3 regions of the Pseudomonas sp. 05N36 genome follow, and region 2 is predicted to be linked to each of the others. Evidence: predicted binding sites of a transcription regulator. Region 2 holds the regulator's gene; each other region holds the start of a gene.

Region 1 (10,622 bases), on a different contig from region 2:
GCCGATGTGGCCACGGCAGCCTTCGGCGAACAGCGTGTACTTGCCACGCAGCTCCATGCCTGGGGTGTACAGGCCTTCTTTCGGATTACCTTCACGGTCAACGCCCAGGTCGCCGGTGATGATCCCGCGAACCACGCCGTTTTCGTCGAACAGTGCTTCCTGAGCGGCGAAGCCCGGGTAGATCTCTACGCCCAGGTTCTCGGCCTGCTGGGCCAGCCAGCGGCACAGGTTGCCCAGGGAGATGATGTAGTTGCCTTCGTTGTGCATGGTCTTGGGCACAAAGAGGTCTGGAATCTTGATCGCGCCATCGGCGTTCTTCAGAACGAAGATGTCATCGCGAGTGACCGGAGTGTTCAGCGGTGCGCCGAGTTCTTTCCAGTCCGGGAACAGTTCGTTCAGCGCCCGAGGTTCGAACACCGCGCCAGACAGAATGTGAGCGCCGACTTCGGAGCCTTTTTCGACCACGCAGACGCTAATTTCCTTACCGGCTTCGGCGGCCTTCTGCTTCAATCGGCAGGCGGCGGAAAGACCAGCGGGGCCGGCACCGACGATGACCACGTCGAATTCCATGTATTCGCGTTCCACAGGTTATCTCCTACTCAAGGCTCAACAGTTTTTTTTCTAATTGGAGGTTTGGTGTCGCATCCATGAATCCCTGCACAACGCTGGGAGAGGACAATCGATGAGCCACCTTTCTCTCTAGGCGGCGCATTATATCTACACCACTCTTAGCGTCCAATACAAACGTTTGTTTGAATTTGCTCCAGCCCAGAGAAATCAAAGAAGCGCGGCTTATGACTGGCCATTTTGGCGTATTGACCGGAATAGGTGTTCCGGTCAAGATACGGGCGGTTTTGCGCTCGCCGTAGGCTGACTGTTGGTTTCAAGAGCATCTCTAAAAACAGGGCGAAGGCAGTACAAGGTGACGCGCAGCGCAAGTTTGGCGCGAAGTTTACACGTCGCGACACAGAATGACTCGTTAGTCACCACTGACGAACGGTCATCACGCTTCGTGAGCTGGGTCACCATTACAAATGCCGGCGTTTTTAGAGGTGCCCTTGTGCCCGATGAGCATCAACCGCCAGGTTCGCCTAGGCGACTTTCTTTTCACCGGAGAGTAACGAGGAATCCATGAAGGTTCTTGTAGCTGTCAAACGAGTGGTCGACTATAACGTCAAGGTTCGCGTCAAAGCGGACAACTCCGGCGTCGATCTCGCTAACGTCAAGATGTCGATGAACCCTTTCTGCGAAATCGCAGTGGAAGAAGCCGTACGCCTGAAAGAGAAAGGTGTTGCGACTGAAATCGTCGTCGTCTCCATCGGCCCGTCCTCCGCTCAAGAGCAACTGCGCACCGCGCTGGCTCTGGGTGCCGACCGCGCCATCCTCGTCGAATCCGCCGAAGACCTGACTTCCCTGGCCGTTGCCAAGCTGCTCAAGGCTGTTGTCGACAAGGAACAGCCTTCGTTGGTGATCCTTGGCAAACAAGCCATCGACAGCGACAACAACCAGACTGGCCAGATGCTCGCTGCACTGAGCGGTTACGGTCAGGGCACGTTCGCTTCGAAAGTCGAAGTCACTGGCGACAAAGTTGCCGTGACCCGCGAAATCGACGGCGGCGCACAGACGGTTTCGCTGAAACTGCCGGCCATCGTCACCACCGACCTGCGTTTGAACGAGCCGCGTTATGCGTCCCTGCCAAACATCATGAAAGCCAAGAAGAAGCCGCTTGAAGTGCTGACTCCTGACGCTTTGGGCGTTTCCACCGCCTCTACCAACAAAACCCTGAAAGTCGAAGCGCCGGCTGCACGCAGCGCAGGCATCAAGGTCAAGTCGGTGGCTGAACTGGTCGAGAAACTGAAAAACGAAGCGAAGGTAATCTGATCATGACTATCTTGGTAATCGCCGAACACGACAACAAAGTAGTGGCCCCAGCCACGCTGAACACCGTGGCGGCTGCCGCCAAAATCGGTGGTGACATCCACGTTCTGGTTGCCGGTCAGGGCGTTGGCGCTGTAGCTGAAGCGGCCGCGAAAATCGCTGGCGTGGCCAAAGTGCTGGTCGCCGACAACGCTGCCTACGCACACCAACTGCCAGAAAACGTTGCACCGCTGGTAGCAGAGTTGGGCAAGGGCTACAGCCACATCCTGGCTGCTGCCACCTCCAACGGTAAAAACATCCTGCCGCGCGTTGCCGCTCAGCTGGACGTTGACCAGATCTCCGAGATCATCTCGGTTGAAAGCGCTGACACCTTCAAGCGCCCAATCTATGCCGGCAACGCCATCGCTACCGTTCAGTCCAACGCTTCGGTAAAAGTCATCACCGTGCGTGCTACCGGTTTCGACCCGGTTGCAGCCGAAGGTGGTTCGGCTGCCGTTGAAGCAGTTGCGGCTGCTCACGACGCTGGCACTTCCAGCTTCGTTGGCGAAGAACTGGCCAAGTCCGATCGTCCGGAACTGACCGCTGCCAAGATCGTCGTTTCCGGCGGTCGCGGCATGCAGAACGGCGACAACTTCAAGCACCTGTACGCCCTGGCCGACAAGCTGGGCGCTGCTGTTGGCGCTTCCCGCGCCGCGGTCGACGCAGGTTTCGTACCGAACGACATGCAGGTCGGTCAGACCGGCAAGATCGTTGCACCGCAGCTGTACATCGCCGTCGGTATCTCCGGCGCGATCCAGCACCTGGCCGGCATGAAAGACTCCAAAGTGATCGTTGCGATCAACAAGGACGAAGAAGCGCCGATCTTCCAGGTGGCCGATTACGGCCTGGTGGCGGACTTGTTCGAAGCCATCCCCGAGTTTGAGAAGCTGGTCTAATCCAGCGGCTTGACTTATAAAGAGCCCGGCCTTTTGGCCGGGCTTTTTATTGTCTGCGATTTGAGTGTGGGGAAATACGCCATGGATTTGCGTCGCTTGAGCGGCTTGTGGGGGCTGCTGAGCCTGCTGGCTTTGCCCTCGCTGTCAGTCGCTGCGGGCAAATGCGAGCGTCTGGTGGTGACCGGCAGCCCCGATGCACCACCGTATCTGTGGCGAGACCCGCAAGACCCGACACACTTGATCGGTACCAGCGCCGACTTGTTGCAGCAGATGGCGGGGGAGTTGGGGATCAAGGTCGAGTTGCTGTACGCCGGCAATCGATCTCAAACGCTGGATGAAGTGCGCAGCGGGCGTATCGACATGCTGGCCGACGCGCCTCTGATGGACAATCAACTCGAATCACTGGACTACATCCAGCCGCCGTTGCTGGAAAACGACTATCTGGTCTGGACCCGCAAGGGCTCGGCATTGGTCTACAACGCGGCGCAGGATTTGCGTGGGCATGTCGGCGCCGTCTCGGCAAAGGCTCGTTTGACACAACCGTTCGAGGCGTACGCACAAGAGCAATTGACCTTGATGAGCCTGCCGAACCTGACACAGGCTTTTCAGAAGTTGCTACTGGGTGAGGCGGACTATGTGCTCGCCGGGCGTTATACCGGGATGGCCATGGCACAGACATTGGGTATGGCCAACGATGTGCAGGCGTATCCGCAGCCGATCGACCGACCGGGGCTGTTCCTCGCCATTTCCCGCAACTCTGCCTGCAACGATCCATGGTTACGCGGACAGTTGTCGAAAAAGATGACAGAATTGCCCGCGTCCGGCCTGACGGAGGCCGTGCTGCAGCGCAATCTGGAGCGCTGGAAAGCACACATGCAGCAACCCGTCAGCACCCCAAAACAGTAGGGATTTTTAGTGACTCTTCGACCTCTTTTCGCTGCCATGGCCGTTATGGTTCTGGCGGGTTGTGCTGCCGATCCGGCGCCGAATGAACAATTGCGTTTGACCGAACGGGCCCTGGAACAGGCCGCCGCTGTCGGGGCAACGACTGAAGACGTGCCTGAACTGAAACTTGCTGAAGGCAAGTTCGCTCAGGCTAAGGCCGACATGACCACTCAAGCGTTCAAGGATGCGCGCATGCAAGCCGAACAGGCAGAGCTGGACGCGCGTCTGGCCGAGGCCAAGGTGCTGACAGTGAAGAGTCAGGAAAAACTGAACGTGCTCAACACCCGCATCACTCGTCTGCGCAAGCAATTGGGAGATGCCCAATGAGCCTGAAAAACACCATTCTGGGTGGTTTGCTGCTGGTGGGTTGCGCAGGGCTAGCTGGCTGCGCAGGTCAACACAGCGCAGCGGCTTTGCAACAAGCCAGCGCTGACTTTCAGAAGGTCAAGGAAGATTCGAATGTGCTGCGCATCGCGCCCAAGGACGTGATTCGGGCGGGTGAGTCCCTTGCCCGGGCTGATCGCCTGTCGACCTACTGGGGCAGCGGCCCGGATGTTAAGCATTACGCTTACCTGAGTCAGCGTTACAGCGCAATTGCCCGTCAGCACACCGAGCAAGCGCTGAATGACGAACGTGGGGCCAAGCTTGAGCTGGAGCGTCAGCGCCTGCAGTTGGCGTTGCGCGAGAACAAACTGCTCAGCGTGCAACAACAGGGTAAATGGCTGGAAGAGCAAATCATCAACCTGGCGACGACCCAGACTGATCGCGGTCTGGTCATGACCCTGGGGGATGTACTGTTCGACACCGGTGAGGCCGAGCTGAAAAACTCGGCAAATCGCACCGTATTGAAAATTGTCCAGTTCCTGCAGCTCAACCCCAAGCGCGTAGTGCGTATCGAAGGTTATGCCGACAGCACCGGCGGCAAGCAGGACAATCTCAATCTGTCTCGCGATCGCGCCCAGTCGGTGGCGGACATGCTGATCGATCTGGGGATCGAAGATAAGCGCATTCAAGTCGAAGGCTATGGCGATGAATACCCGGTAGAGGCCAACGCTTCCGAGCGGGGGCGTGCGCAGAACCGTCGGGTCGAAATTGTGTTCTCCGACGAAAAAGGCCAGCTCGGCGCTGCCCGCTAAGGTCAGCGTTACTGGAAAACCCGGCCCCTCAGCGGTGCCGGGTTTTTTTATACCTGCGAAATGGCCCGCAAAACAGTACAGTTTTTGCTGTCACTGCACTGTACGGTCGACTATTGTGGTAACTGTCCCAGTACACTTCTAAACTGTTCCGGTAATGTTTCACACAAGAATAAAATGCCCGTGAAATCGAGTGCTGCGTCATGACCAATCTCTTGCTCTATCAACGTATCGCTCAGCAATTGGCTGAGGATATCCGGCGTGGTGTCTATCAGCCCGGCGAGCGCGTGCCTTCAGTGCGCAAGATGAGCTCGCAGCTCAATGTCAGCCACGCGACGGTGCTTCAGGCGTATGCCAACCTCGAAGACCAGGGGCTGATTCGTGCACGCCCGCAGTCGGGTTACTACGTCCACCAGACCCCGGCACTGACCGCGCCGACGCCGGATATCGCGCGTGTCGAACGCCCCGGCCTGGTCACGCGCAGCAGTATCATTCAGCAAGTGTTGGTCGAGTCGCGTCGCGAAGGGGTGTTCCCGCTGGGCGCGGCGGTGCCCAGTGTCGACTATCTGCCGGTACGGGCACTGCACCAGCAATTGGCCAAGGTCACGCGGTTCCACAGCCCGCGGGCGTTCAGTTACATGTTCAGCCCGGGTTTTGAGCCGTTGCGTCGCCAGGTGGCGATCCGCATGCGAGATGCCGGTGTAGTGGTCGACCCATCGGAAGTGGTCATCACCCATGGTTGCGTCGATGCGCTGCAAATGTCGTTGCGCGTCCTGACGCGTCCCGGCGATCTGATCGCGGCTGAGTCGCCGACTTACTACGGCTTGTTGCAGCTCGCCGATTTGTTGGGTTTGAAAGTCATCGAGATCCCCAGTGACCCGGCGACGGGCATGAGCCTGGAAGCCTTGCAACTGGCAGCCAACCAGTGGTCGATCAAGGCGTTGGTGCTGACCACGCGCCTGAGCAACCCGCTGGGCGGCACCATGCCGGAAGAGCGGCAAAAACAGCTGCTGCGTCTGGCTTCGGACTTCGATATCCAGATTGTCGAAGACGATATCTACGGCGAATTGATGTTCGAGCAAGGCCGCACCAAATCGCTGAAAGCCTATGACCGACTGGATCGGGTCATCTATTGCTCCAGTTTCTCCAAGACCCTGTCACCCGGCGTACGCATCGGCTGGATGATTGCGGGCAAGTACCAGCAGGAAATCCAGCGCCTGCAGACCTTCAGCACCCATTCGGCGTGCAGCGTGACGCAGATGGGGATTGCGGCCTATCTGGAAAACGGCGGTTATGATCGCCATTTGCGCTACATCCGCCAGGAGTACCGCAAGAACCTCAGCGCTTTTCAGTTGGCGGTGCAGCAGTACTTCCCCGAGGGAACGCAGATAACCCGGCCCACAGGCGGCTTCATTCTGTGGGTCAGCCTGCCGGGGCGGGTCAATACGCAGGAACTGCATGTACGTGCGCTGCAGCAGGGCATCAGCATCGCGCCGGGGCTGATTTTCAGTAACACCGAGCAATTCAATCACTGCATTCGCTTGAACTGCGGCACACCGTGGAATCGTGAAGCAGAGCGGGCGCTGATGACGCTCGGGATGCTGGCCACTCAACTTTGTCAGGAGACGGCAAGCGGTTTTTGACGCATACCGGGGGCTGGATTGCTATGCGAGCTTGTCAGGGACCTTGCAACAAGCGAGCATATGGCCCTCTGCCGTTAGCGCTGTAGTGTTCATGAAAGCGATTTTCCCTGCTGGTTTGATGTTGGCGTGCCTCTTGAATGTTTTCATTCCTGGCAGCGCGATGGCTGCGACTGCTCTGGATAAGGGGCGCGACAGCACGTCTGAAGCAAAAGTGAAGCCCGTTGCACCGGCCAAAAAACCTACGCCGGTCAAAAAGCCCAAAGTGGCAAAGAAGCCGACGCCTTCGAAAAAACGCCCACCGGTTGCTTCAAAATCAAAATCCGCGAGCGAAGTGGTCAGAACCACGTACTTGCCACCGGCCACGCTGGATTTGAGCCTGCCATCGGACATGGTCAAGCAGTTGCAACCTGTTGGCACCGTTCCGCTGGTCAAACATGCTCCTTTACTGCCGCCCATGTTTGGTGAAAAAACCAGGGATGACAGCCCGTTCCAGCTCAACGGTCGCCTGCTCAGCAACGAAATGCAGTTGCAAATGCGCAAAGAAGAGCACCGGGAAGTCGAAGGTGCGGCGCTGGAGTTTCAGTTCAAACAGTAAAACTTGCATTGATCTGTGACCCGCGCACCTGACGCTTTGTCGGAGACTGGTCAGTCACGCGTGTTTGAGCGAAAAACCTCTATCCGGCCAATTTCAAACGGCTGTTTTAGCGGGTACTCTAGTCCACGTTATTCAACACATTACCCGTCGCCAGGAGCGTGTCGTCATGAACTGCCGTGAAGGCTGTGGCGCCTGTTGCATTGCCCCTTCCATCAGCACACCCATCCCTGGCATGCCAAACGGCAAGGCGGCGGGAGAACGTTGTGTGCAACTGTCTGTCGATAATCTGTGCAGTATTTTCGGCAAGCCTGAACGGCCGGCGGTATGTAGCGCGTTTCAGGCGGATGTCGAGGTGTGCGGCGACAGCCGGGAAGAAGCCATCAAGTTGATTGGTTGGTGGGAGCAAATGACCGCGGCGTAATGTGTTCAACGAACGGAACTTCAACAATAAGGAATAAGACTATGGGTTCGCTGCATCGTATCGCTGTGTTGTGTGGTTTGACCGTTCTGCTGGCCACGACAGCCCAGGCTGAAGACTGGAAAACTGCCAAGGATGAGGACGGAATCAAGGTTTCCCTGAGTGAAGTCGCCGGGTCTCAGTACAAGGCCTATCGCGGTGTGACCGTAATGAAGACCTCCGTGGCCAAGTTGCGCGCGCTTCAGGAAGACGTGCCCGGCGCGTGTGCCTGGATTCATGAGTGCAAGGTGCAGAAGTTGCTCAAGCACGAAGGCGATCAAAGCTGGACCTACACTCAGTTCAGCACCCCATGGCCGGTGACGGCGCGTGACTCGGTGTTGCACGTGACCACTGTCGAAGGCGCCGATGGCAGCCTGACGCGTAAGCTTGAAGGTGTACCGACCTACCTTCCTGAAGAAAAAGGCTTTGTTCGTGTCACCCAGGTCCAGGGTTTCTGGAAGTTTGTTCCAAAAGGTGCAGACCAGGTCGAAGTGACCTATCAGGTTCACACCGAGCCGGGTGGCAGCGTGCCGTCGTGGCTGGCCAACAAGTTTGTGGTCGACGCACCCTTCAATACCTTGAAAGCCCTGAAAGCACGCGCCGAGAAGTAATCCTGTGCTCTTTGCAAATAAGGCTGCCAATCGGCGGCCTTTTTCATGTCGAACCGATGGATTCAGGGGGAACGATTATCCGGCGTTCGGGGTCGAGATGTTGTAAGCCCATCTGTGGGTTTTACCAAGGAGGCACTGATGCAAAAGTGGGAAGTCACCTTCGTTGATGATCACGGTGTGCAGACCGTCGAGCAATTCGATTGCGAACAAAAACCCACGATGGAGCGGGCCGCGCAATTGATTCGCTCAAAACTCCTCCCTGTCCCGGCCGAGCTCGATCTCAATGATCTGGAGGGGCGAACGGATGATCCGACAGTCAAAAGCCTGAAAGATCAGAACAGCATAGAAATCCTCAGTATCACTCCACTTGCATAACCACTTGATGCGACTCGCAAACAGGCCTTGGCAGCAGCTCTGACTTGGGGCTACTCTGCAATCGAGATCAGCGAATGGATCGCTAAGGTCTGGTCTTGTCAGCTACATGCTTGTTTCCCGGCGGCAATCTGATTGCCGTATCGCCCTCACCATTCGGTTGCGGGCGCAGGGAGTACGGAAAGTCTATCCATCAGATTGAGGAGGACGTTTCATGAGCACAGCCTATCAAGAAGACATCAGCAGCAGTGTGCTGCGCCGCATGAAAGAAGGCGGTTTTGACTTTTCACGGTTCCATCCCATCGAGTTCTACGCCATTTTTCCGGATGAGGAGCGGGCACGCAGGGCGGCAGGGCATTTTCGCGGTGAATCCTTGAATGCGCAGGTCAGCGTGCGTGATGACGGTGCCTGGCATCTGGAGTTGAGCAAAGTGATGTACGCCACTTATGGCGGCATTGGCGACTTCGAACAGGACTTTGAGGCGGTGGTCGAGCCTTTGGGCGGGATTATCGAAGGATGGGGCGTCAAGCAGGAGGTACGAGGGCTACTCGCATAACACTATGAACAGCGACAACACTCAGCAACGGCTGACCTCAGGGTTGGCCGTTTTCGTTTTCGGACATTGAGAAGTCAAGGGATCGCAACCGCACACAGGCCGTGAAACCAACTCTGGCTATACCGGTAATGTCCATCAGCATTGCTTCGCAATGAGGCGGGAGACGAACAGGTTGAGGCATTGGCTGCACAGGATTGGTGCGGCGAGTCTTCGACGATTAGCCAACCGATTGATAGTAAAGCGTTTATGCCGCTGGCACGGGCCTTGCGAAGTCCAGGTGTCCGGGTGACAAGGAGTACGGCATGATCCGCACCTATTTTGATGAAATGTACGACGCTGGCGGCCTGGTCCGCCCGCACTATCGGGAGTTCGCCCGTTGGTTAGCTGAAACGCCTGACGAGCTTTTGGCACAACGGCGACGCGAGGCCGATCTGTTATTTCATCGTGCCGGGATAACCTTCACGCTCTATGGTGATGAGCAGGGGACAGAGCGCCTGATTCCCTTCGACACCATTCCCCGCAGCATCCCCGCCAGTGAATGGCGGATCGTCGAGCGCGGCTGTATCCAGCGGGTCAAGGCATTGAACATGTTCCTTGCCGACCTGTACCACGAGCAGCGCATCATCAAGGCCGGCATCATCCCCGCCGAACAAGTGCTGGCCAACGAGCAATACCAGCTGGCCATGCAAGGGCTGGATCTGCATCGCGATATCTATTCGCACATCTCTGGCGTCGATCTGGTGCGCGATGGCGACGGCACGTACTACGTGCTCGAAGACAATTTGCGCACGCCCAGTGGCGTCAGCTACATGCTTGAAGACCGCAAGATGATGATGCGGCTCTTCCCCGAGTTGTTCGCCGCCCAGCGCATCGCGCCCATCGATCATTACCCGAACCTGTTGCTCGACACGCTGAAAAGCTCCAGCCCGCTGGACAATCCGAGTGTCGTGGTACTGACTCCCGGGCGCTTCAACAGTGCGTTCTTCGAGCACGCGTTTCTGGCGCGGGAGATGGGCGTGGAGCTGGTGGAAGGCGCGGACCTGTTCGTACGTGACGACAAGGTGTTCATGCGCACCACCGACGGGCCGAAAGCCGTCGACGTGATCTACCGTCGCCTCGACGATGCTTTCCTCGATCCGTTGGCGTTCAACCCGGATTCGATGCTCGGCGTTCCAGGGCTGCTGTCGTCCTATCGTTCCGGCAATGTGGTGCTGGCGAATGCCATCGGCACCGGTGTCGCGGACGACAAGTCGGTTTATCCGTTCGTGACCGAGATGATTCGTTTCTACCTGGACGAAGAACCGATCCTGAAGAATGTGCCGACCTGGCAGTGTCGCAACCCGTCAGAGCTTTCTCACGTGCTGGCGAACCTGCCTGAGCTGGTGGTCAAGGAAACCCAGGGTTCCGGTGGTTACGGAATGCTGGTCGGGCCTGCAGCCACCGCCGCTGAAATTGAAGCGTTCCGCGCACGCATCAAGGCCAAGCCCCACGCGTATA
Region 2 (10,622 bases):
ACGTTCGTTGTACTGGCGAGTGGAGGCATCGAGTTGGTCAAGCAGCACCAAAATGGCGCTGGTGTCCTGATCGCGCATCAGCTTGCCGATGAACTGCAGGTGCCGTTTACGCGCGATATTCGCGGTGTGCTTGGGCGCATCGGCCAGGGCCCGGCGCAAAGCGTCGGTCAACGGCAGTTTTGCCAGCAAGTCAGGCTTGAGTGTTGTAAGGCGCTCGCCAAGGTCAACCAGAGCATGCAGCTCGCGTTTGACCTGGGATTTGCTTTTTTCTCCCCCGTCGAGGGAGTCGTCGTAAGAATCAACCATGGTGGCAGTCCGCAAAGAAACGCCGCCATGATAACCAGTCGGGGGCCGCTTGTCCGGCCCGGTCGCTCGATGACCTTAACCGAAAGCAGAATTTGAGTGGAGAACAGCATGAGTGCAGTTGAAAGCGTCGGCCCACAAGCGTTGCCGGCACTGCAAGAGCAAGTCGAGCATATCATCGCCGAAGCCAGGCGCCAGGGTGCCAGCGCCTGCGAAGTGGCTGTGTCTCTGGAGCAAGGCCTGTCGACCACGGTGCGTCAGCGGGAAGTTGAAACCGTTGAGTTCAACCGTGACCAGGGTTTTGGCATCACCTTGTATGTGGGCCAGCGCAAAGGCTCGGCCAGCACCTCGGCCAGTGGTCCCGAGGCCATTCGTGAAACCGTCGCCGCCGCCTTGGCCATCGCCAGGCACACCTCCGAAGATGAACACTCGGGCCTGGCCGACGCCGCGCTGATGGCCAAGGACTTGCCGGACTTCGACCTGTTCCACGAATGGGACATCAGCCCTGAGCAAGCGATCGAGCGGGCGCTGGCCTGTGAAGCGGCAGCGTTTGCCACCGACAGCCGGATCAAGAACGCCGATGGCACCACCTTGAGCACTCACCAGGGCTGCCGCGTCTATGGCAACAGCCATGGCTTTATCGGGGGTTATGCGTCGACGCGTCACAGCCTGAGCTGCGTGATGATCGCCGAAGCCGACGGCCAGATGCAGCGCGACTATTGGTATGACGTCAATCGCCAGGGCAACTTGCTGGCCGATCCGGTGAGCATTGGCCAGCGTGCGGCGCAACGGGCAGCCAGTCGCTTGGGCGCGCGTCCGGTGCCGACCTGCGAAGTGCCGGTGCTGTTTTCCGCGGAACTGGCGGGCGGTTTGTTCGGCAGTTTCCTCGGCGCAATTTCGGGCGGCAATCTGTACCGCAAGTCGTCGTTCCTCGAAGGTGCGCTGGGCCAGAAACTGTTTCCTGAATGGCTGACTATCGATGAGCGTCCACACCTGATGCGCGCCTTGGGCAGTTCGGCATTCGATGGCGATGGTCTGGCGACGTACGCCAAGCCGTTCGTCGAGAAGGGTGAGTTGGTGTCTTACGTGCTGGGTACGTATTCCGGACGCAAACTCGGCATGCCAAGCACTGCCAACGCCGGTGGCGTGCACAATCTGTTCGTTACCCACGGTGATGAAGACCAGGCGGCGCTGTTGCGGCGCATGGGGCGTGGCTTGCTGGTGACCGAATTGATGGGGCAAGGTTTGAACATGGTCACCGGTGACTACTCCCGTGGCGCGGCGGGTTTCTGGGTCGAAAACGGTGAAATCCAGTTCGCGGTCCAGGAGGTGACTATCGCCGGCAACATGCGCGATATGTTCAAGCAGATCATTGCCGTGGGTAATGACCTGGAACTGCGCAGCAACATTCGCACGGGCTCGGTGTTGATCGAGCGGATGACCGTAGCGGGCAGCTAAGCGCTGCTGCCATACGAAAAAAAGCGCGCCCCCCATTGGGTGACGCGCTTTTTTATTGCCTGACGCGAATCCTGTGGTGAGGGAGCAAGCTCCCTCACTACACAAGCCTGCTCGCCAAAAGGTTGGGCGCTTACTCGCCTTCGTCGAAGAAGTTGTTGATCAGCGCCACCAATGCGTCCATCGCTTCCTGCTCCTGTTCACCTTCAGTGCTCAGGTGGATCTTGGTGCCTTTGCCAGCAGCGAGCATCATCATGGCCATGATGCTTTTGCCGTCGACCATGGATTGCGGGGTGCGTCCGGCCCTGATCTGGCACGGGAACTGACCTGCGACGCCAACGAATTTGGCTGAAGCGCGGGCATGCAGACCCAGTTTGTTGATGATTTCAATTTCCAGAGCAGGCATCGCGGTGTGAATCCTTTAGCTAAGGTCGCGGTGGCGAACCTGGACGTTCTTCAGGGATTGTTGCAGGACCTGGCCCAGACGTTCGGTCAGGTAGACGGAGCGGTGATGCCCGCCGGTGCAGCCAATGGCGATGGTGACGTAAGCGCGGTTGCTGGCAGCAAAGCGCGGCAGCCATTTGAGCAGGTAAGTGGAGATGTCCTGGAACATCTCTTCGACATCCGGCTGAGCCGCCAGATATTCGGCAACCGGCTGGTCCAGCCCGGATTGCGCGCGCAGTTCCTGCTTCCAGTACGGGTTCGGCAAGCAACGTACGTCGAACACCAGATCGGCATCCACCGGCATGCCGCGCTTGAAACCGAAGGATTCCACCAGAAACGCAGTGCCCGGCTCTGGCTGGTTCAAGAGGCGCAGCTTGATGGTATCGCGCAGCTGATACAGGTTCAGATTGGTGGTATTGACCTTGAGGTCTGCCAAGTCGGCAATCGGTCCGAGCAGGTTGGTCTCGTCTTCGATGGCTTCGGCCAGCGAGCGGTTGGCGTTGCTCAGCGGGTGGCGACGACGGGTTTCCGAGAAGCGCTTGAGCAAGGTTTCTTCGTCGGCGTCCAGATACAGCACATCGCATTGAATGTGCCGGCTGCGCACCTCTTCCAGGAGTTCCGGGAAACGTGACAGGTGGCTCGGCAGGTTGCGCGCATCGATGGAAACCGCAACCAGCGGTTGCGCCAGTTCGGTGTGAATCAGTGCGCGCTCGGCCAGTTCCGGTAACAGGCCGGCCGGCAGGTTGTCGATGCAGTAGTAACCGTTGTCCTCCAGTACATCGAGGGCGGTACTTTTACCCGAGCCAGAACGGCCGCTGACGATGATCAAGCGCATGATTAGTGACCGTTCTGCTCGTCGAGGACAACCTGGTACAAGGCTTCATTACTTTTTGCGCTGCGCAGGCGATCGCGGACTTCTTTACGATCGAGCATGCTGGCGATCTGGCGGAGCAGTTCCAGGTGCGCATCGGTAGCGGCTTGCGGGACCAGCAGAACGAATAGCAGGTCGACCGGAGCACCGTCGATGGCGTCGAAATCTATAGGAGCGTCCAGGTGCATCAAGGCACTGATGGGCGACTCGCAACCTTTGAGGCGGCAGTGGGGGATGGCGATGCCGTTGCCAAAACCGGTGGAACCGAGTTTTTCACGGGCGACCAGACTCTCAAAGACATCCTGCATGGCCAGACCCGGCACTTCGCGGGCGATCAGGTTGGCAATTTGTTCGAGGGCTTTCTTTTTACTGCCGCCCGGCACGTTCACCAAGGAACGGCCGGGGGTCAGGATGTTTTCAAGTCGGATCATGGGTTGGGAGTGTTAACGACCGGTCGCGCCCTGAAGGAGGCTCTGGGTCTTTTCCTTATGCTTTTTGAGTTGTTTATCCAGCTTGTCGGTCAGGGCGTCGATCGCGGCATACATGTCGTTATGCTCAGCGTTGGCGACCACTTCTCCACCGGGGATATGCAGCGTGGCTTCGATTTTCTGCAGCAGCTTCTCGACGGTCAACGTGACCTGCACATTGGTGATCTTGTCGAAATGCCTTTCTAATCGGTCGAGTTTTTCGCCGATGTAGATGCGCAGGGGTTCGGTCACTTCCAGTTGGTGTCCACTGATGTTGACTTGCATACAGCTTCTCCTTCGTTGCCAGTGCATAAGGCGGCAGGCTGGCTTGCCTGCCACTAGAGCGTGTCCGAAAAGTTTTCGAACACACCCTGGAACGCTATGGCGCAGCCCGTCACATCAACCGCTTGCGTTCGCTCGAAGGCGCGATCCCCAGGGACTCGCGGTACTTGGCGACGGTGCGGCGGGCCACCTGAATGCCTTGTGCCTCCAGTAAACCAGCGATCTTGCTGTCACTCAACGGCTTTTTCTGATTTTCCGCGGCAACCAGTTTTTTGATGATCGCGCGGATCGCTGTGGACGAGCATTCACCGCCCTCAGAGGTGCTGACATGGCTTGAGAAAAAATATTTCAGTTCATAAATACCGCGTGGGGTATGCATGAATTTTTGCGTGGTCACTCGTGAAATCGTCGACTCGTGCATGCCGACCGCTTCAGCAATGTCATGCAGGACCAACGGCTTCATGGCCTCATCGCCGTACTCAAGGAAGCCGCGTTGGTGCTCGACGATCTGGGTAGCGACTTTCATCAGGGTTTCGTTGCGGCTTTGCAGGCTCTTGATGAACCAGCGCGCTTCCTGCAACTGATTGCGCATGAAGGTGTTGTCGGCGCTGGTGTCGGCGCGGCGGACAAAGCCGGCGTACTGCGGGTTGACGCGCAGACGCGGAACCGACTCCTGGTTCAGCTCCACCAGCCAGCGCTCGTTGTCTTTGCGCACGATGACGTCGGGAACCACGTACTCGGCTTCGCTGGACTCGATTTGCGAGCCCGGACGCGGATTCAGGCTTTGCACCAGTTCGATGACCTGGCGCAGCTCATCTTCCTTGAGCTTCATGCGGCGCATCAGTTGGCTGTAGTCGCGGCTGCCCAGCAGGTCGATGTAATCGATGACGAGGCGCTTGGCCTCGGCCAGCCAAGGGGTCTTGGCGGGCAATTGACGCAGTTGCAGCGACAGGCATTCGCTGAGGTTGCGTGCGCCGATACCGGCCGGCTCGAATTGCTGGATGCGATGCAGGACGGCTTCGATCTCGTCGAGTTCGATGTCCAGTTCCGGATCGAAAGCCTCGAGGATTTCTTCGAGGGTTTCGTCCAGATAGCCCTGATTGTTGATGCAGTCGATCAGGGTTACCGCGATCAGTCGATCGGTGTCGGACATTGGCGCCAGGTTCAATTGCCAGAGCAGATGGCTCTGCAGGCTTTCGCCGGCGGAAGTGCGAGTGGTGAAATCCCATTCGTCGTCATCGTTGCTCGGCAGGCTGCTGGCGCTGGTCTGGTAAACGTCTTCCCAGGCGGTGTCGACCGGCAGCTCGTTAGGGATGCGCTCGTTCCAGTCGCCTTCCTCGAGGTTATCGACCGTAGGCGCGGTTTCCTGGTAGGAGGGTTCCTGGATGTCTGCGTTGGGTTTTTGCTCGATGTTGTCCGCCATCGGGTCGGCGTTATCGAAGTCGTCGCCTTCTTCCTGGCGTTCGAGCATTGGATTGGACTCCAGTGCCTCCTGGATTTCCTGTTGCAGGTCCAGGGTCGACAATTGGAGCAGGCGGATGGCCTGTTGCAGCTGCGGTGTCATCGTCAGCTGCTGGCCCATTCTCAAGACTAGCGATGGTTTCATGGCAGGGGCTTAACACCTTATTCGCCGGCGCACATGCGCCATCCACTACAGGGCGCCGGAGCGCCAAACATAAGCAAATTATATGCCTGAAACTGAAGTCTTTGCCTAGAGCGCTGTAACAATAAATACGTATGGTTTTATTGGGGCAAGCGCTCCGGCGACTGACCGGACACCTCAGTGCTTACAGGCGGAACTCATGGCCCAGATACACTTCCTTGACCAGGTCGTTGGCCAGGATGGTTTCGGCGTCGCCTTCGGCAATCAGTTGGCCGTCGTTGACGATGTAGGCGGTTTCACAGATGTCCAGGGTTTCACGAACGTTGTGGTCCGTGATCAGCACGCCGATACCCTTGGCCTTGAGGTGATGAATGATCTGCTTGATGTCGCCTACCGAAATCGGGTCCACGCCGGCGAAAGGTTCGTCGAGCAGGATGAATTTCGGCGCCGTGGCCAGGGCACGAGCGATTTCCACGCGGCGACGTTCGCCACCGGAAAGGCTCATGCCGAGGTTGTCGCGGATGTGGTTGATGTGGAATTCCTGCAGCAGGCTTTCCAGCTCTTTGCGACGACCGGCCTTGTCGAGCTCCTTGCGGGTCTCGAGGATGGCCATGATGTTGTCGGCGACCGAAAGTTTGCGGAAGATCGACGCTTCTTGCGGCAGATAGCCGATACCCGCTTGTGCACGACCGTGCATTGGCTGGTGGCTGACGTCCAGATCGTCGATCAGTACGCGCCCCTGATCGGCCTGGACCAGGCCCACGATCATGTAGAAGCAGGTTGTCTTGCCGGCACCGTTCGGGCCAAGCAGGCCGACGATCTGGCCGCTGTCGATCGACAGGCTGACGTCACGCACGACCTGGCGGCTCTTGTAGCTTTTGGCCAGATGCTGGGCTTTCAGAGTTGCCATTACTGGGCCTTCTGCTCGTCGGTTTTCTTTTTCGGCTGGATAACCATATCGACCCGTGGGCGCGGCGCAGTCACCGAAGCACCGGTAGCGCGGCCTGCGTTAGCAACCTGCTTGACGGTGTCGTAGACGATTTTCTCGCCTTCGGTGGTGTTGCCTTCGTTGATCACCTTGGCGCGGTCGATCAGTACGATGCGGTTTTGCGCGGCATGGTACTGGATAGTCACCCCGTAGCCCTGGACGGGTTTCGTATCGGTCGGCTTTTGCAACTGCTCGAAATACGCCAGGTTGCCCACCGAGGTCACGACATCGATGTCGCCGGCCTTGGTGCGGGTGATGGTCACGGTGTTGCCTTTGATGATCATCGAGCCCTGGGTAATGATCACGTCACCTTTGTAGGTGGCCACGCCATTCTTGTCGTCCAGCTGAGCGTCGTCAGCCTGAATGCGAATGGGTTGCTGGCTATCGTTCGGCAGAGCCCAGGCGCTCACGCTTCCCAGTGCTGCGCCCAGACTGAGCAAAATAGGGAGAGTTTTAACGAGCCTCATACTGTCCTCTTACGTTCGATAGCAGGTGTATCCTGCTGTCTTTCAAATACGCTTTCATTCCGTTACCCGTCGATACACCACCAGCGCCGTCGATTCTAACGGCTTGCTGGGTCTGCGCATATTGCTCTTGCGGGAATACCGTCATACGACTACTGGTAATCAGCATCGGGCGGTTCTGCTCGTCCGTGCGCGCGATACGTACCGAGTCGATCAATTCAACCTCGGTGCCGCCTGAATTGACCTCGCCACGCTCGCTCTGGACGTGCCAAGGGTACGCGGTGCCCCGATACATGTTCAGGTCGGGGTTGGTCAGCAGGGTGATGTCGGTCGCTTTGACGTGCTCGACCTTGTCGGAGGTCAGGTCATACTGCAATTTGCCATCGGGCAGGTACTGCACGCTGTGTGCGTTGATGGCGTAGTAGTCGATCTGGCTCTCGTCGACGTGCGCTACCGGCTTGTCGAGAAAGCGTTCCGGGCTGATATTCCAGTAGCCAACGGCCGCGAGCAACGCGGCAATGACCCCGAAAAACACTATGTTGCGAATCTTCTTGCTCAGCATAAGTGGCTCACAGGTACGCGGCATTAGCCGCTTCAAGGTTGCCCTGGGCGCGCAGGATCAGCTCGCAGAACTCGCGAGCGGCACCTTCGCCGCCACGGGCCTGAGTGATGCCGTGAGCGTTTTCGCGTACGAAACTGGCGGCATTGGCCACTGCCATGCCCAGGCCAACGCGGCGAATCACCGGCAGGTCCGGCAGGTCGTCACCCAGGTAGGCAACCTGTTCGTAGCTTAGGCCCAGTTGCGCCAGAAGCTCGTCGAGCACCACCAGTTTGTCCTCGCGGCCCTGATACAGATGAGGAATGCCAAGGTTTTTGGCGCGCAGCTCGACCACCGGGGTCTTGCGTCCGCTGATGATGGCGGTCGTCACGCCGGAGGCCATCAGCATTTTGATGCCCTGGCCGTCGAGCGTGTTGAAGGTCTTGAATTCGCTGCCGTCTTCGAGAAAGTACAGGCGACCGTCGGTCAGCACGCCATCGACGTCGAAAACCGCAAGCTTGATGTTTTTGCCGCGTTGCAGCAGGTCCGCGCTCATTACATTACTCCCGCACGCAGCAAATCGTGCATGTTCAGGGCGCCCACCGGACGGTCCTCGTTGTCGACCACCACCAGTGCGTTGATTTTGTGGTCTTCCATGATTTTCAGGGCTTCGGCGGCGAGCATTTCGGCGCGGGCAGTCCTGCCATGAGGGGTCATGACGTCGTCGATGGTGGCTTGATGGATGTCGATGGTCCGGTCCAGTGTGCGGCGCAGGTCGCCGTCCGTGAAAATGCCGGCGAGTTTGCCGTCAGCTTCCAGTACCACGGTCATGCCCAGGCCCTTGCGGGTCATTTCCATCAGTGCGTCTTTGAGCGGCGTACCGCGCACGACTTGCGGCAACTCCTGGCCCGCGTGCATGACATTTTCGACTTTCAGCAACAAACGGCGACCCAGAGCACCGCCCGGGTGTGAAAACGCGAAATCTTCGGCAGTGAAGCCGCGGGCTTCCAGCAAGGCAACGGCCAGTGCGTCACCCATTACCAGCGCCGCCGTGGTGGAGGAGGTCGGTGCCAGGTTCAGCGGGCAGGCTTCGTGCTCGACATGAACATTGAGGTTCACTTCGGCAGCCTTGGCCAGTGGCGAATCAGGATTGCCGGTCAGGCTGATCAGCTTGATGCCCAGACGCTTGATCAGCGGCAGCAGCGTGATGATTTCGTTGGTGGAACCGGAGTTCGACAGCGCGAGGATGATGTCATCGCGAGTGATCATGCCCATGTCGCCGTGACTGGCTTCGGCCGGGTGTACGAAAAAAGCCGTGGTGCCGGTGCTGGCGAGGGTGGCGGCAATCTTGTTGCCGATGTGCCCGGATTTGCCCATGCCGACCACGACTACGCGGCCTTTGCTGGCCAGAATCATCTCGCAAGCGCGTACGAAATCTGCGTCGATGTGGGGCAGCAAGCCTTCTACGGCTTCAAGCTCGAGGCGGATAGTGCGTTGTGCTGATTGAATCAGGTCGCTGGATTGGCTCATGTCAGAAATCGTATAACCTGAGAAAAGGCGGCGATTATAGCGGTAATGAGCAAATCCCTCACGTTAGTTCGTCGTGCTTTATTCAGGCGACTCCCGCAAACGCTGAAACTTGGGTCTTTTTGCCTGTCTTGATGCTGAACACTGCGGGCTTCGGCCTTGGGCGCTTTGTATTAGCAGTGATATAGTTCGTCGCCAGTTCGGCCTGCCCAGGTTGTTGTGTGCTCTCGGCAGGGAGCCCGGCGTCCGAGTAAGAGGCTTGCATCGCAAGGAGTTTAGATGAGTGCCGATAACGCCTACGCGGTCGAGCTGAAGGGAGTGTCCTTCAAGCGCGGCGCGCGCAGCATTTTCAATAATGTCGATATTCGTATTCCGCGCGGCAAGGTTACCGGCATCATGGGACCTTCCGGTTGCGGAAAAACCACACTGCTGCGCCTGATGGGCGCGCAGTTGCGCCCTTCAGGTGGCGAAGTGTGGGTCAACGGGCAAAATTTGCCCACGCTGTCTCGTAGCGACCTGTTCGATGCGCGCAAGCATATGGGCGTGCTGTTTCAGAGCGGCGCGCTGTTCACGGACCTTGATGTTTTCGAAAACATCGCCTTTCCGTTGCGTGTTCATACCCAGCTTCCGGATGAAATGATCCGTGACATCGTCTTGCTCAAATTGCAGGCGGTAGGGTTGCGCGGTGCCATCGACCTGATGCCCGATGAGTTGTCCGGCGGCATGAAGCGCCGTGTCGCGCTGGCACGGGCGATTGCCCTCGATCCGCAAATCCTGATGTACGACGAGCCTTTTGTGGGGCAGGACCCAATCGCCATGGGCGTTCTGGTGCGCCTGATCCGCCTGCTTAACGACGCCTTGGGTATCACCAGTATCGTGGTCTCCCATGATCTGGCCGAAACCGCGAGCATTGCCGACTACCTGTACGTCGTAGGTGATGGGCAGGTGTTGGGGCAGGGGACTCCCGATGAACTGATGAACTCCGATAATCCGCGGATTCACCAATTCATGAAGGGGGATCCAGACGGGCCGGTACCGTTCCACTTTCCAGCGACGGATTACCGCGCAGATCTTCTGGGGAAGCGCTGATGCGCAAGATTTCACTAATAGAGAGAGTTCGTCGATTCGGCCAGGCCGGCATCGACAGCATAGCGGTGCTCGGCCGTTCATCACTGTTCCTGTTTCACGCCCTGCTGGGGCGTGGTGGCGTCAGCGGCGGATTTGGCTTGCTGGTCAAGCAGTTGCACTCGGTCGGCGTGATGTCCCTGGTGATCATCGTGGTCTCCGGGATATTCATCGGGATGGTGCTGGCGCTGCAAGGCTTCAACATTTTGTCCAGCTACGGTTCGGAGCAGGCGGTCGGGCAGATGGTTGCGCTGACGCTGTTGCGTGAACTCGGGCCGGTGGTGACTGCGTTGTTGTTCGCCGGGCGTGCCGGTTCTGCATTGACCGCCGAGATCGGCAACATGAAGTCCACCGAGCAGTTGTCCAGTCTGGAAATGATTGGCGTCGACCCGCTCAAGTACATCATTGCCCCTCGTCTGTGGGCCGGCTTCATCTCCCTTCCAGTGCTGGCGATGATTTTCAGCGTGGTCGGTATCTGGGGCGGTTCCTGGGTGGCTGTCGACTGGTTGGGTGTGTATGAAGGTTCCTACTGGTCGAACATGCAAAACAGCGTGA
Region 3 (10,622 bases), on a different contig from region 2:
CGCCACGGTATTGGACAGGTTCAGGCTGCGGCAGCCCTCGCGCATCGGCAGGCGCAGACGCTGTTCGGCAGGCAGGGCGTCCAGCACCTCGGCTGGCAGGCCACGGCTTTCCGGGCCGAACAGGAAGGCATCACCCTCGGCGAAGCTGGCGTCGTGGAACAGCCGGGAGCCCTTGGTGGTGAAGGCGAACACGCGCGGATGGCCGAGTCTTTCCAGACAGCTTGGGAGATCAGAATGGCGCTGCAAGGTGGCATACTCATGGTAATCGAGGCCCGCCCGGCGCAGGCGCTTGTCGTCCATCTCGAAGCCCAGCGGTTCGATCAAGTGCAGGTGGCAGCCACTGTTGGCGCACAGCCTGATAACGTTGCCGGTATTCGGCGGAATTTCTGGTTGAAAAAGGATGACGTGAAACATGCACGGCTCCGAAGGTAAAGATGGACGGCATTCTACGCCTGAAGAGGACCCGAGACCGAAGCTATTCCCTCGGGTGATGGCCTCATTGGCGATTGTCGGTGTCATGGTCGGGATGATGATCGGTCGCCTGACCGAGCCGGACCCTACTGTATTGCAGCAGGTTGAGGTCGAGCCGGATGGCTTGGTGGTGTGGTTCAACAATGAGCCCAAGACCCACGGCGAGTTCATCGACGGCAGTGTCGCGTTGCTGTTCGAGGCTGAAGGCAAGGCGCAGAACGGCCAGTTGAAGCTCAACGACAAGGACGTGAACTGGCGGGTGCGATTGAGTGATAAGGGCTTGTTGCTGACGCTGGTGGCGGCCCGCCCCTTGAAGGGGGAGTGGGCCGGCAGTGAGGTCAATGACCGCTGGCGGTTGGAGATCCATCTCCAGGAGCAATAAAAGAGGGAATCCCCGGCCTGCCTGTACCAAGGTTCCCCAAAACGGGAGGGGGTTCGTCGCGGTCTGCGTGATGAACCCCGGATGTAAAGAGGGGAATCCCCGGCCTGCCTGTACCAAGGCCCCCGAAACTGGGTAGTGAATCGAATCACTGATTGGACTATTGCAGGGGGCGTGCCAGGTTTAGAGGTATTGCAGAAAGTAGCCTGCATGCAGCGCTGAAAGCCCCGTAATTCGGGGCTTTGGCTTTTTTGCACTATGGGTTTTTGTGTTGCCGGAGGCGGGGTTTTGCTTCCCGTGGAATGCGCGATTGCGGTTCACGGTGCATTGAGGCGGTGCACGGATTCTGAATCCATCCCCCTAACCCTCTCCCCTTTGGGGAGAGGGTTGGGGTGAGGGGGTGGTTCTTGAGGCTGACATCGCGTTCAAGCCTGTTGATGCCTAGCAGCGAACTCAGCCCTCATCCCCTTCATCATCATCGCCGCTATCAACCTTCATCCCCAGCTCCTTGATCTTGCGGGTCAAGGTGTTGCGGCCCCAGCCGAGTAATACGGCGGCGTCGCGGCGGCGGCCGGCGGTGTGTTTGAGGGCGGTTTCGATCATGATCCGCTCAAAGCTCGGTACGGCGCTGTCGAGCAGGCTCGACTGACCGCGCGCCAACGCCTGATCGGCCCACTGACGCAGCGCTTGCTCCCAGTTGGTCACCGGTGCCGAATCCTGCGGCAAGCTCAGCAGCTCTGGCGGCAGGTCACTGATGTGCACTTCGCGACCCGACGCCATCACCGTGATCCAGCGGCAGGTGTTTTCCAGCTGCCGTACGTTGCCTGGCCACGGCAGGTTCTTCAGGTATTCCTCGGTTTCGCTTTTCAGCAGCTTCGGTTCCACCGCCAGTTCTTGTGCGGCACGGGCGAGGAAGTGCTTGGCCAGGGTCGGAATGTCTTCACGACGGTCCGACAGGCGCGGAATGTGGATGCGGATCACGTTCAGGCGGTGGAACAGGTCTTCACGGAATTTCCCGGCGTGCACCAGAGTTTCCAGGTTCTGGTGAGTCGCAGCAATGATGCGCACATCGACCTTGACCGGCACATGACCGCCGACGCGATAGAACTCGCCATCGGCCAGTACCCGCAGCAAGCGCGTCTGGGTGTCGGCCGGCATGTCGCCGATTTCATCGAGGAACAGTGTGCCGCCGTCAGCCTGTTCAAAGCGTCCACGCCGCAGGTTGGCCGCGCCGGTGAACGCGCCTTTTTCGTGGCCGAACAGTTCGGACTCCATCAAATCCTTGGGGATCGCCGCCATGTTCAGTGCGATAAACGGCGAGGCCGCGCGCGGGCTGTGGCGGTGCAGGGCGTGGGCTACCAGTTCTTTACCGGTACCGGATTCGCCGTTGATCAGCACAGTAATGTTGGAGTGGCTCAAGCGCCCAATGGCGCGAAACACTTCCTGCATCGCCGGCGCTTCACCGATGATTTCCGGAGTGCGGGCCAGGATTGGCGCCACTTCCAGGCCTTGCTGTTCCTGAGCGTGCTGGTTGGCACGCTTGACCAGCGACACCGCTTCATCGACGTCGAACGGCTTGGGCAGGTACTCGAACGCACCACCCTGATAGGACGCGACAGCGCTGTCCAGGTCGGAGTGCGCGGTCATGATGATTACTGGCAGCCTCGGGTGTTGCTCGCGAATCCGTGCCAGCAGGTCCAGGCCGCTGGTGCCGGGCATACGGATGTCGGAGATGATCACGTCCGGTTGCTGGCGCGCCAAGCGGCTCATCACGCCATCGGCGCTGTCGAAGCTTTGCGTGGTCATGCCTTCCTGTTGCAGGGCTTTTTCCAGGACCCAACGGATAGAACGGTCGTCATCGACGATCCACACGGTTTCACTACGGCTCATGTCGATGTGGCTCCTTGTTCCAGTGGCAGAAAGATCGAGAACGTGGTGTGGCCTGGATGGCTGTCACATTCGATCAGGCCCTGGTGCTGGCTGATGATGTTCTGGGTAATGGCCAGGCCGAGCCCGGTACCGTCCGGGCGGCCGCTGACCATGGGGAAGAAGATGGTTTCCTGCAGGTCTGCCGGAATCCCCGGGCCGTTGTCGATGATCTCGAGCTTGGTCACCAGGCGATGGCGCACGTGGCCAATGGTGAACTGGCGCATGGCGCGCGAGCGCAGGGTGATGCGGCCCAGGCGCAACTCGTTCTGGGTGCTGATGGCCTGCATCGCATTGCGCACGATATTCAGCACGGCCTGAATCATTTGCTCGCGGTCGATCAACACGTCCGGAATGCTCGGGTCATAATCGCGCACCAAAGTGATGCAACCTTGGCTCTCGGCTTCCACCAGATGACAGACGCGCTCCAGCACTTCGTGGACGTTGCACAGGGCAAGCGACGGCAGTTTGTTCGAGCCGAGCATGCGATCGACCAGATTACGCAGGCGATCCGCTTCCTCGATGATGACGTTGGTGTAGTCCTTGAGGCTTTCTTCCGGCAGCTCGCGGGCCAGCAACTGAGCGGCGCCACGAATCCCTCCGAGCGGATTCTTGATCTCGTGAGCGAGGCCGCGCACCAGCATCTTGCTGGTTTCCTGTTTGGAGAGCTGCGCTTCTTCTTTGGTGATGCGCAACAAGCGATCCCGCGGGTGGACTTCGAGCAGCAGCAGCGTGTCGCCATTGCTCAGGATCGGCGTCACCGCATAGTCGACGGTCAGGGTCTGGCCGGTCAGGGCGGTGAGCATCGCTTCGCGCTTGGTAAACGGGTGCGCTTGTTCGACTGCCTGGCGCAGGGAGTTGAGGGCTTCGGTCGACTCGGTGAACAGCTCGCTGATGAATTGCCCATGGCTGCGCTGGCCGCTGATGGCCAGGAGCATTTCCGCCGCGGGGTTCATGTACTCAAGGCGCAGGTCGGCGTTGAGCAGAATGGTGGCGGTCGTCAGGTTGTCGAGTAGCAAGCGGTGCAGTGCGTCGCTGATGGTCATTAGGACCTCTTTTGGAGCGTGGCGGCTCAGACGGGTCTGAATCGCGCGCGTGAACTGGGCGCTGATACGAGGAAAATGCAAAAAACAAACCAAGGCTCCGAAAAGAAGCGCTCAGGCCCTGAAACAGGCGTTTGACGCTCGTTTGCGCGGCGTTCTATCAGCGTTAGCGGGTACTTTCGAACCAAAATGGGTTGAAATATGGATGTGGTGCAGCATATTGCACCAATACAGTGCGCAAACCTGAGCGGTGTTCAGAAGAAAGAAAAAATCCCGACTTTTTCTTCTTCGGGCTTATCCGCGAGCGGACATTCCGGGCGTTGGCCGTAATCGGTCAGGGTGCAGGGCTTGATCTGGCGCTTCTGCGCCAGAGAGATACGCAGCATGTGGAAGGGCTGATTAGCCGTGCGTTCGACAATCCGCCCGTGTTCGTCGAGGATTTCCACCGCCAATTGATGGGTGCCGCGATCGATATTGCTCAAGGCGAACACCGGGCTCGGGCCGGGATCGGCAGTCGGTTGGCCGTCCAGTAACAACCGATAGTGATGGCCGCGCTGCAAAGTGGGTTCGTTGGTGACACTGACGATCACTTCCCCCGCGCTGCTGCGTACCGAAGCGTCCGGTTCCGGTACGAGTACGCGAAGCATGTCGTAGTGAAACAGTGGTTTTTCCTCAGGCTTTTTGGGGGCTGCTTGCCGTGCTGCATTGCCGGGGTTGGCCGACATGCGATTACCCGGCGCCAGTGTGACTCGCTTGGCGTTTCCAGGGCGGGGTTGATCGGTGAAGACCCGATTGCCCTGGGCGTCGACGTAGGTGTAGACCTCGGCCTGCACCGGCAGGGCGGTCAGCCACAGGCTCATGGCGATTATCCAGCGCCTCACGGGAGGTGTACCCGCTGCACGGTGAAGGTGAGGGTCGGGCTTTGCTGTACCAGGCTTTCTCCGGCGAGCACCTGCACCGCGAGACTGTGTTCGCCGCGATCGATGTTCACCAGTTGCAAGCGCGGCACATTGCTCGGCTGGCCATACGGTTGACCGTCCAGCAGCAATCGAAACAGATGCGACCCTTGCAGGCGTGGCTGAATCTGCACGCCGACGGTGAAGGTGCCGTTATTGGCGCGCAAGGCTTCATCGCTGGGCAGGCCGGTCAGTTCCAGCACTGAATACACGGCGTTTTTGTCTGCGTGTGCGGCCGGTTGTTCGGGCGCTATCGGCGCTTGGCGTTCGATGCTGTTGAGTGGTGGCAACTCGACGGCCTGACTCTTCACGCCATCGGGCGGTTGATTGCTGTAGGCGGTATTGCCGCTGGCGTCGGTGTAGCGGTAGATCTGCGCGATAGCGGGCTGGGCGATCAGCAACAGGATGAACAGAAAAACACGACCCATAAAAAACGACCAATAAACAAAAGCGTTGGGTTGCAGCATAGGTCAGGGTCAGGTGTTGGCCCACGTCACTTACACCCTGACACGAAAGATCAATAAATCTCGCCAGCTCCTATGGATGGACGCCGCACAATTCGGCGGTGGCGCGTACCAGTGCAAGCTCGCGCAGCGGCACTTGGGTTGCGGCTTTATTGGCTTTGGCCAGCCATGACGGGCAGTGAGGATCATTGCGATACGGGGTGAAATCGGCCAATTGCTGCAGCAGGCGTGTTTGCAGCAGGTCGAGTTGCGGGCGGATCAGGCCAACGAGGTCGGGGCGAGGGTCGTTGGGTGCTTTGCCTTGTGCGTGCCAGTCGGACAAATGCGCGTACTGCACTAACTTGTTGGCTTCGATCTGCGCCGAGAAGAACTGCTCAACGGCTTCATTGCTCAATTTATAGTAGGGCGCCTCGGCGAGAGCGTCGGCAATGACTTCGCGTTCACGCTGACGATCCTCGACAGGCTTGCCGCTGTCCCACTTGCTCAGCGCGACCTTGTCAGCAATCACCAGTCGCTCCTGAATGGTGCTGAGCAGCGGGGCGAGGGCCGCGGGTGCCGGGGTTGGAGCTGGAGCATGAGTGGCAGTGGTGGCAGCGCAGGCAGTGTTGGCGAGCAGGGCGGTGAACAGTGCAAGGCTCAAACGTAGGTACATGGGATGTCTCTTCTTCATTCCGTGGAAAGGCATGATGCCTATAACAGTAGGCCCGATAATAAGCGTTCGCCCACAAAAAAGGCCTCCCGAAGGAGGCCTTTTCGCATTACGCCGCTTGCGCGAGCGTTACTGGATCAGCAGCTGTAGTACAGCTCGTATTCCAGTGGGTGTACGAAGGTACGTACTTTGATTTCTTCTTCGCTTTTCAGGGCGATGTAAGCGTCGATGAAGTCGTCGCTGAAAACGCCGCCTTTGGTCAGGAACGCACGACCTTTGTCCAGCTCTTCCAGGGCTTCTTTCAGGCTGCCGCAAACTTGTGGGATCTCTTTCGCCTCTTCAGGCGGCAGGTCGTACAGGTTTTTGTCAGCCGCATCGCCTGGGTGGATCTTGTTCTGGATGCCGTCCAGGCCAGCCATCAACAGTGCAGCGAAGCCCAGGTACGGGTTGGCTGCCGGATCCGGGAAGCGAGCTTCGATACGGCGAGCGCGAGGGCTCGACACGTAAGGAATACGGATCGAAGCGGAGCGGTTGCGAGCCGAGTAGGCCAGCATCACCGGAGCTTCGAAACCTGGGACCAGACGCTTGTAGGAGTTGGTCGACGGGTTGGTGAAGCCGTTCAGGGCCTTACCGTGCTTGATGATGCCGCCGATGAAGTACAGGGCGGTATCGGACAGGCCGGCATAACCTTCGCCAGCGAAGGTGTTCTTGCCATCTTTGGCGATGGACAGGTGAACGTGCATACCCGAACCGTTGTCGCCGTACAGTGGCTTAGGCATGAAGGTCGCGGTGCGGCCGTATGCATCGGCAACGTTGTGTACGCAGTACTTCAGGGTCTGAACTTCGTCAGCCTTGGCGACCAGGGTGTTGAACTTCACACCGATTTCGTTCTGGCCGGCAGTCGCCACTTCGTGGTGGTGAACTTCGATGACCAGGCCCATTTCTTCCATGGCGTTGCACATGGAGGTACGGATTTCGTGGTCGTGGTCGAACGGCGGAACCGGGAAGTAGCCGCCTTTGACGCCTGGACGGTGGCCTTTGTTGCCGCCTTCCACGTCCTGGTCGGACATCCACGAACCTTGTTCGGAGTAGATCTTGAACATCGAGCCGGAGATGTCGGACTTGAACTTCACTTCGTCGAAGATGAAGAACTCAGGCTCTGGACCGACGAAAACGGTGTCGCCGATACCGGTGGACTTCAGGTATTCCTCGGCGCGCTTGGCGATGGCACGTGGGTCACGGTCATAGCCTTGCATGGTCGAAGGCTCGATCACGTCGCAAACCAGGATCAGGGTCGGCTCTTCGGTGAACGGGTCCAGAACGGCAGTGGTGTCGTCCGGCATCAGGATCATGTCGGAAGCTTCGATGCCTTTCCAGCCAGCGATGGAGGAACCGTCGAACATTTTGCCTTCTTCGAAGAAAGCTTCATCCAGCGCATCGCGAGCCGGCATGGTCACGTGGTGCTGAGTGCCTTTTGTGTCCGTGAAGCGCAGATCAATCCACTTGACGTCATGATCTTTGATGAGTTGAACCGACTTCGACATAGTGTCCTCCGGGTGGCTTCGGGCTTGGTAATGGATGCCCTTACAATGTGGGTGATGCCGGCGCGAATACTCTGCCTTGGCAACCTGCCTCACAAGGGAGCAAATTGCATGCCAGTGCCCCGGATTGGATTTATTGCCCCAATATCACGCTTATAAGGGTGCAAGGCGCTTTAAAACAGAAAATCTCGCCCTTAAATGTAGCGCTAAAATTAATAAATGACCTGTTTTGGTGCGTTGAAAACCTTCTGCACATTAACTGGTTAAACCTTGAGCAATTTCCGCTATAATCCGCGCCCCCCTTTTTCGGCTGGCCCTGCGCGCGCTGTTTTCATGAAACTAATCGTAAAAGTCTTCCCCGAGATCACCATCAAGAGCCGCCCGGTACGGACGCGTTTCATCCGTCAATTGGCCAAGAACATCCGTGCCGTGCTCCGCGACCTGGACCCGGCTGTGGTGGTGAACGGCGTGTGGGACAACCTCGAGCTGGAAACGCACGTCAGTGACCCCAAGGCCTTGAAGGACATGACCGAGCGCCTGAGCTGCATGCCGGGCATCGCGCATTTCCTGCAGGTCGACGAGTACCCGCTGGGCGACTTCGACGACATCGTCGCCAAGTGCAAGCAGCACTATGGTGATTCGCTGGCCGGGAAGATCTTTTCGGTGCGCTGCAAGCGTGCCGGCAAGCACGAATTCAGCTCGATGGACGTCGAGAAATACGTCGGCAGCCAGCTGCGTCGTCAGTGCGGCGCCGCCGGGATTTCGCTTAAAGCGCCTGAAATCGAAGTTCGCATCGAAATTCGCGACAAACGGTTGTTTGTGATTCACAGCCAGCACAACAGCATCGGCGGCTACCCGCTCGGCGCGCTGGAACAGACCCTGGTGCTGATGTCCGGCGGTTTCGATTCCACCGTCGCGGCATACCAGATCATGCGTCGCGGGCTGATGGCCCACTTCTGCTTCTTCAATCTCGGCGGGCGTGCCCACGAATTGGGCGTAATGGAAGTCGCGCATTTCATCTGGAAGAAGTACGGCAGCTCCCAGCGCGTGTTATTTGTCAGTGTGCCGTTCGAGGAAGTGCTGGGAGAAATTCTCGGCAAAGTCGATAACAGTCATATGGGCGTAGTATTGAAGCGTATGATGTTGCGCGCTGCGTCCCGGATCGCTGATCGGCTGGACATCGAGGCGCTGGTCACTGGCGAAGCGATTTCCCAGGTTTCCAGCCAGACGCTGCCGAACCTGTCCGTGATCGACTGCGTGACCGACAAGCTGGTGTTGCGCCCGCTGATCGCCAGTCACAAGCAGGACATCATCGACCTGGCCAACGAAATCGGCACCGCCGATTTCGCCAAGCACATGCCGGAGTACTGCGGGGTCATTTCGGTGAACCCCAAGACCCACGCCAAGCGTCCGCGCGTGGAGCACGAAGAGAAAGAATTCGATATGGCAGTGCTCGAGCGTGCGCTCGAGAACGCCAAGCTGGTGCCGATCGATCGCGTAATCGATGAGTTGGGCCAGGACTTGCAGATTGAAGAAGTCAGCGAAGCGCTGGCCGGTCAGATCGTCATCGACATCCGTCACCCGGATGCCGCCGAAGACGACCCGCTGGAGCTTGCTGGCATCGAGGTACAAACGATGCCGTTTTATGCACTGAACGCTCGTTTCAAGGAACTGGACCCTACTCGCCAGTACCTGCTCTATTGCGACAAAGGCGTGATGAGTCGCCTGCATGCCCACCATTTGCTCAGTGAGGGGCATGCCAATGTGCGCGTTTATCGACCGAGCTAAGAGCCCGGGGCTGTTTGCCTGTGGCCTGCGTCACCGGCCCCCCGACTCTGCCGTCAAGCTGTAACGGCAAGGCCTGACTCTACTGTAAATCGCTGCCAAGACTTGTCAGCACACCGAATCCTCTGATCGAGATACACAAGTGATCGAAAATCTACGTAACATCGCCATCATTGCTCACGTTGACCATGGTAAAACCACCCTGGTAGACAAACTCTTGCGTCAATCCGGCACTCTGGAGCGCAACGAGCTCAACGACGAGCGCGTGATGGACTCCAACGACCAGGAGAAAGAGCGCGGTATTACCATTCTGGCGAAAAACACCGCCATCAACTGGAACGGCTACCACATCAACATCGTGGACACCCCGGGCCACGCCGACTTCGGCGGCGAAGTTGAACGCGTAATGTCGATGGTTGACTCCGTTCTGCTGCTGGTTGACGCTCAAGACGGCCCTATGCCGCAAACCCGTTTCGTGACCAAGAAGGCCTTCGAAGCCGGCCTGCGTCCGATCGTGTGCATCAACAAGGTTGACCGTCCAGGCGCGCGTCCGGACTGGGTTCTGGACCAGATCTTCGACCTGTTCGACAACCTGGGCGCCACCGAAGAACAGCTGGACTTCAAAGTCGTCTACGCCTCGGCCCTGAACGGTATTGCCGGTCTGGACCACACCGACATGGCTGAAGACATGACCCCGCTGTACCAGTCGATCGTCGACAACGTACCTGCGCCGAAAGTCGACCGTGACGGTCCGTTCCAGATGCAGATCTCCGCACTGGACTACAACAGCTTCCTGGGTGTTATCGGCGTTGGCCGTATCGCTCGTGGTCGCGTCAAGCCGAACACCCCGGTTGTCGCTATCAGTGCCGACGGCAAGAAGCGTAACGGTCGTATCCTGAAGCTGATGGGTCACCACGGTCTGCACCGTATCGACGTTGAAGAAGCCGCCGCAGGCGACATCGTGTGCATCAGCGGTATGGACGAGCTGTTCATCTCCGACACCCTGTGCCAGCTGGACACCCCGGAGGCGATGAAGCCTCTGACCGTTGACGAGCCAACCGTTTCCATGACCTTCCAGGTAAACGACTCGCCTTTCTGCGGTAAAGAAGGCAAGTTCGTGACGTCCCGTAACATCAAGGAACGTCTGGACAAAGAGCTGCTGTACAACGTTGCACTGCGCGTTGAAGAAGGCGACTCGGCTGACAAGTTCAAGGTTTCCGGCCGTGGTGAGCTGCACCTCTCGGTACTGATCGAAACCATGCGTCGCGAAGGCTTCGAAATGGGCGTTGGTCGTCCGGAAGTGATCATCCGTCAAGTTGACGGCGTGAAGCAGGAACCGTTCGAAAACGTCACCATCGACACCCCTGAAGAATCCCAGGGCAAGGTCATGGAAGAGATGGGCCTGCGT

The links. Region 2 encodes sigma-54, which starts transcription at its own class of promoters, with help from an activator protein. Its sites were predicted from a motif close to ANTGGCATNNANNTTGCTNT; they were not measured.
Region 1: AC1DIH_RS07240 (circularly permuted type 2 ATP-grasp protein) is a predicted target of sigma-54. The motif match lies at 9,377-9,396, and genes of this name have one in related genera.
Region 3: glnA (glutamate--ammonia ligase) is a predicted target of sigma-54. The motif match lies at 7,529-7,548, and genes of this name have one in related genera.

Annotation. Positions count from the first base shown of each region.
Region 1 is NZ_JBFTNH010000004.1:112,571-123,192, forward strand. Features, by position in the region: gene AC1DIH_RS07180 (electron transfer flavoprotein-ubiquinone oxidoreductase) at 1-585, opposite strand, end outside; gene AC1DIH_RS07185 (electron transfer flavoprotein subunit beta/FixA family protein) at 1,132-1,881, shown strand; gene AC1DIH_RS07190 (electron transfer flavoprotein subunit alpha/FixB family protein) at 1,884-2,813, shown strand; gene AC1DIH_RS07195 (substrate-binding periplasmic protein) at 2,895-3,719, shown strand; gene AC1DIH_RS07200 (DUF4398 domain-containing protein) at 3,729-4,085, shown strand; gene AC1DIH_RS07205 (OmpA family protein) at 4,082-4,894, shown strand; gene AC1DIH_RS07210 (aminotransferase-like domain-containing protein) at 5,095-6,534, shown strand; gene AC1DIH_RS07215 (translation initiation factor 2) at 6,626-7,129, shown strand; gene AC1DIH_RS07220 (YkgJ family cysteine cluster protein) at 7,296-7,550, shown strand; gene AC1DIH_RS07225 (START domain-containing protein) at 7,592-8,197, shown strand; gene AC1DIH_RS07230 (hypothetical protein) at 8,336-8,572, shown strand; gene AC1DIH_RS07235 (ribonuclease E inhibitor RraB) at 8,784-9,125, shown strand; gene AC1DIH_RS07240 (circularly permuted type 2 ATP-grasp protein) at 9,428-10,622, shown strand, end outside.
Region 2 is NZ_JBFTNH010000012.1:216,308-226,929, forward strand. Features, by position in the region: gene yjgA (ribosome biogenesis factor YjgA) at 1-306, opposite strand, end outside; gene pmbA (metalloprotease PmbA) at 415-1,761, shown strand; gene AC1DIH_RS16895 (HPr family phosphocarrier protein) at 1,892-2,164, opposite strand; gene rapZ (RNase adapter RapZ) at 2,180-3,037, opposite strand; gene ptsN (PTS IIA-like nitrogen regulatory protein PtsN) at 3,040-3,504, opposite strand; gene hpf (ribosome hibernation-promoting factor, HPF/YfiA family) at 3,517-3,825, opposite strand; gene AC1DIH_RS16915 (RNA polymerase factor sigma-54) at 3,935-5,428, opposite strand; gene lptB (LPS export ABC transporter ATP-binding protein) at 5,610-6,335, opposite strand; gene lptA (lipopolysaccharide transport periplasmic protein LptA) at 6,335-6,880, opposite strand; gene lptC (LPS export ABC transporter periplasmic protein LptC) at 6,867-7,439, opposite strand; gene AC1DIH_RS16935 (KdsC family phosphatase) at 7,447-7,971, opposite strand; gene AC1DIH_RS16940 (KpsF/GutQ family sugar-phosphate isomerase) at 7,971-8,945, opposite strand; gene AC1DIH_RS16945 (ATP-binding cassette domain-containing protein) at 9,222-10,031, shown strand; gene mlaE (lipid asymmetry maintenance ABC transporter permease subunit MlaE) at 10,031-10,622, shown strand, end outside.
Region 3 is NZ_JBFTNH010000001.1:565,702-576,323, reverse strand. Features, by position in the region: gene AC1DIH_RS02595 (tRNA (cytidine(34)-2'-O)-methyltransferase) at 1-414, opposite strand, end outside; gene AC1DIH_RS02590 (hypothetical protein) at 413-853, shown strand; gene ntrC (nitrogen regulation protein NR(I)) at 1,304-2,740, opposite strand; gene glnL (nitrogen regulation protein NR(II)) at 2,737-3,822, opposite strand; gene AC1DIH_RS02575 (DUF4124 domain-containing protein) at 4,074-4,679, opposite strand; gene AC1DIH_RS02570 (DUF4124 domain-containing protein) at 4,697-5,203, opposite strand; gene AC1DIH_RS02565 (chorismate mutase) at 5,313-5,891, opposite strand; gene glnA (glutamate--ammonia ligase) at 6,026-7,432, opposite strand; gene thiI (tRNA uracil 4-sulfurtransferase ThiI) at 7,763-9,217, shown strand; gene typA (translational GTPase TypA) at 9,357-10,622, shown strand, end outside.